2 regions of the Paenibacillus sp. B46(2026) genome follow, and region 1 is predicted to be linked to the other one. Evidence: predicted binding sites of a transcription regulator. Region 1 holds the regulator's gene; the other holds the start of a gene.
What was found. Region 1 encodes NrdR, which represses ribonucleotide reductase genes. Its sites were predicted from a motif close to AACACNATATATNGTGTT; they were not measured.
Positions count from the first base shown of each region.

Region 2: the regulator NrdR is predicted to act here: its motif matches at 1,067-1,084, upstream of AC1S8V_RS28055 (anaerobic ribonucleoside triphosphate reductase).

Region 1 is NZ_CM165907.1:2,150,808-2,153,012, reverse strand. It holds gene AC1S8V_RS09885 (NADPH-dependent FMN reductase) at 145-429, opposite strand; gene AC1S8V_RS09880 (NAD(P)H-dependent oxidoreductase) at 426-554, opposite strand; tRNA gene AC1S8V_RS09875 (tRNA-Ala) at 795-867, opposite strand; gene nrdR (transcriptional regulator NrdR) at 1,053-1,520, opposite strand; gene AC1S8V_RS09865 (alpha/beta-type small acid-soluble spore protein) at 1,637-1,858, shown strand; gene AC1S8V_RS09860 (lytic transglycosylase domain-containing protein) at 1,941-2,205, opposite strand, start outside.
Region 2 is NZ_CM165907.1:6,343,435-6,345,639, forward strand. It holds gene AC1S8V_RS28045 (aldo/keto reductase family protein) at 1-87, opposite strand, end outside; gene AC1S8V_RS28050 (hypothetical protein) at 290-649, opposite strand; gene AC1S8V_RS28055 (anaerobic ribonucleoside triphosphate reductase) at 1,132-2,205, shown strand, end outside.

The sequences.
Region 1 (2,205 bases):
TACGCCAAAGACTTTACATGGAGGGCAGGCATAATAGGCTAGCCCGCCTTGCGAAACCCTTGTGGTTTCGCCCTTTCGCAAAAAGTCATGCCTGCAGAGGCTCCATGTCAAGTCGGCACACAATCATCGAAAGAACGAGTAAATTCAAGCAATTGTATGTATTCGCTTGAATAAGAGGTGCTGGATGTACCGCTGAAGATATTGCCTCGTCTTCTCATAGGTGAGTGCGAGCTGCTTAACATCAACCTTTTCATGAACTTGTGAAATAGGCACTTTCTGAAACGGCAGCACGTACGCCTTCATGGCATCCAGCACTTGCCTCAATTGCATCTGTGCGTATGCGGTTCCCATCCCTCCCGGTGTAGCACCGATGATCCCGACTTGTTTTGATGAAAACTGAATCCCTTGCCGGTCTTGAAGCCCAGTCAAGCGAGTTCTTGAGCACCCCCCGGGATTCCCGTGTTGTATTCCGGACTCACAATCATGATCCCGTCCACTTCGCAAATGGCTTCCTTGAACAATGCGACTGCTACCGGATCGCCGCTAACCTCCAGATCCTCAATGAAAAACGGCAGACCGCCGATTTCAATTATGTGAATGTTTCAAGTTGAGTCCGATGTAGACGCCATAAAGACTACAATGTAGTTTATTTTCTTAGCGAAGCATGAGCCTGAAACTGTGAAAGCCGTGGGTGGGTTGGACGATGTGAGCAGGAACACCACTTAATATAAACAGTAAAAATAAAACGGGAAAACCCCTGATACACAAAGGCTTTCCCGTCTTCATTACCTGTATGGAGCCTAGGGGGATCGAACCCCTGACCTCATCGCTGCCAGCGATGCGCTCTCCCAGCTGAGCTAAGGCCCCAGGATATGAAATAGATAACTTGTCCAGCACTGCAACGTTCCACAGGCGACTCCTATATCATATAAAATCCAGCTTTCGCTGTCAATCACTTTTTCATGATCCAAAGTGATTGGAGAAGAACAACCGATTTTACTGGCACATACGGACTGGAACCCCAGACTGCTCTTCTCCCTTTACCCACTTCACTAATCCTCCAGATTGTCTTTGGACAACAGGGATTTCAGTTCTTTCATGAACATATTGATGTCTTTGAACTGACGATACACGGAAGCGAAGCGCACATACGCCACTTCATCGACTGGAAACAGCTGTTCCATCAATAGCTCACCAATCTGGCGACTCTCGACCTCAGCATCTGCTGTATTACGCAGCGACTTCTCTACTTCAGATACCATCATCTCCAGCGTCTCAACAGAGACTGGACGTTTCTCACAGGCACGAATAAGCCCGCGGAGAATCTTGTCCCGGCTGAACTCTTCCCGGCTGCCATCTTTCTTAATGACGATCAGGGGTGTTTCCTCAATCATCTCAAACGTTGTAAATCTTCTGGCGCACTGCTCACATTCACGGCGACGACGAATGGATTTCGCTTCGTTTGCCGGACGCGAATCAAGCACTTTGGTACCCATGTAACCGCAATAAGGACATTTCAAATCAGATCACTTCCCATGTTTTACTTTTTACCACATATTCCCTGTACTGACCTTGTAATGAAAATCGCATTGCCGACACATAATACTTTTACCAACCCGCGAGGAGGTGAACAGCAATGGCACAAAGCAACGGTAACTCCAACAACCTGGTGGCACCTAGAGCTTCCGCAGCACTCGAGCAAATGAAATTTGAAGTTGCCCAAGAACTCGGAATCAGCATCCCACAAGACGGATACCAAGGTAACATGACTTCTTACGAGAACGGTTCGATCGGTGGATACATCACGAAGCGTCTGGTAACAATTGCAGAACAGCAATTGGCAGGTCAATACCATTAATATCTGCATCGTAATACGCTACACAGAGGAGCATGGAGCGGCCGGTGAACAACCGGCCTGCTCTGTGCTTCTACTTATATACTCAGAACGTATTATAAATCTTTACATACTGATTATAATAGTAAATGACCCTTTGTACATAGTGACGCGTCTCACCAAACGGAATATCCTTCACCGTATCGAACGAGCCATCCCATACACCATCTCTAAGCCAACTGTTCACTTTGCCCGGACCCGCGTTATAAGCGGCGATCATCACCGCTTCATTGCCATCGAATTGATCGGACAGATTCCGCAGATACCAGGTCCCTAACTGAATATTTCGTTCAGGCTCGTGCTTCAATTCC
Region 2 (2,205 bases), 2.7 Mb from region 1:
TTCCACATACCCTCCGTACGTCAGCCAGCTTCCCAGACTGATCTCGCTTACTTTCAGTCCGCTTCCACCTAATCTACGATAATCCATTGATTGCATATCCTCCTCTATTGGTTATAAAGATGAAGTTCACATTCTATTGTAACGTAACCAGCTCGGAATAAAAGGGCTTAGGCTCAGAAAATGGAAAATTCAAAAGCAGAAACCAAAGAAGCGCACCTATAGCAGGTGCGCCAATTAAGATATTCCTTCATCTATCTGCTCATTTAAGGCAGCGTAATACTCAATGCATTCAACAGATCAGTTGTCTGACCGGCTTCGTCAGAACAGCATCAAAGGCTTCCGCTTCATGCAGTTCAATATGCATGCCATAGGGAACCAGGAGATGTATCCTATCCTGGATGGTAAGGTTTTCATGTCTATCTCTTAATACCAAGCTGCAGTAAGAATCTTCAAATGGAAGTTCGCTACCTTTTACAATCAATTCTTCCTTGCGATTGAATGCCTCCAGAATGACATTCGTCAAACCGTCATTCGTAGCAACAAAGATGGTATTGACCTTCAATATACCACTTAATACGTCTACAATATGGGCCGCAGCTTCCTTTATATCTTCATGGAAGCCTCTCGTAATGCCTTCTGCCGTCCCCATGATCCACCCCTCTTGTCTTAGCTGCACTATCAAATCTGTAGATCATATTGTTTAATCACGTACAAGGGTTCATCAAAAATCCGAATAGCTGTCACAATCTATACTTATATGATTAACACCGTAGCTGTATAAGAGAATCATACTTCCTACTTGTTGCCCATTTGCGGTCAAAAACAGGTCTTAAACGGATGGTTGAACAAACGAAAAATTATGGCAAATCGCCTTTTCAGATTGATCAAAGTCCATCTTGTCCGACTTCGGATATTATACTTGCAGAATAACTAGAAATTATACGCTTCCGCTCAGACTTTGGGAACCTTTATCCACAGCAATTAAAGGAAAGTCCACTTTGCCCAGTAAGTTGTGTGACCATTATCACACCCAAAAAACCACATATAGTTTATAAATGGATAATACGAATCTACATATAGTATTTAACGTGAATTGAATGATAACCAAAATCATTTTAGGAGGAACCTTACATGAACATGCTTGAGTATGCCACTCCACCGGCATCCGATCTATTATCCGACCTGGGAAGACGAATTATTGGCGCAGAAGACGCCGATACGCTGAGGGAAAATGCCAATCTGAACGGAGACTCCTTCAGCGGCAAGATGAGCAGGCTCGGTTCGGAGACCGCCAAGTGGCATGCTCTGCGTCATGTGTTGCCGGAAGAGCTTGCTCAAGCTGTGGAGAACGGGGATCTGTACGTGCACGATCTGGATCAGTATGCACTTGGAACGACCAACTGCATCTTTATCCCGTTTGACCGTCTTCTGGCTGCAGGTTTCAATACAGGTAACGGATCGGTTCGCACACCTCAGACAATCATGTCTGCCATGGCCTTGGTTGCGATCATCTTCCAGTCCCAACAGAACAGTCAATACGGCGGTGTGTCAGCCAACAAGATTGACTGGGACCTGGCTCCCTATGTACAGCGATCGTTCCGCAAACATTACCGCAAAGGCCAACGTCTCTTCGGTGAGAATGTCCTGATCGGGGATGAACAGCTTTATCTGGACAGTATCGAAGCGAAGAATCAGTGCCCGCGCGCATATGCTTTCGCCTATGAAGAGACTGAACTGGAGACAGGACAAGCTGCTGAATCACTGATTCATAACCTGAATACAATGAGCAGCCGGGCAGGTGGTCAGATTCCATTTACTTCACTGAACTATGGATTATGTACATCAGCGGAAGGTCGGTTGGTATCACGCTCGTTGCTCGAAGCAACCATCCGCGGTCTGGGTAACGGGGAGACTCCCGTGTTCCCTCAACATATTTTCCAATGTAAACAGGGGATCAATCAGGCTCAAGGCGAGCCGAACTATGATTTGTTCCGCCTCGCAGTCACCTGTTCATCCCGGCGGATGTATCCCAACTTTGTCAATGTGGATGCCTCCTTCAATCTGCCCTTCTATCATCCGGAAGATCCGGATACGATCATCGCCACCATGGGATGCCGTACACGTACACTGGCTGATCGGTTTGGACGCAATCGTCAGAGTGGTAAGGGGAATCTGTCCTTCAACACCATTAACCTGGTTAAGCTC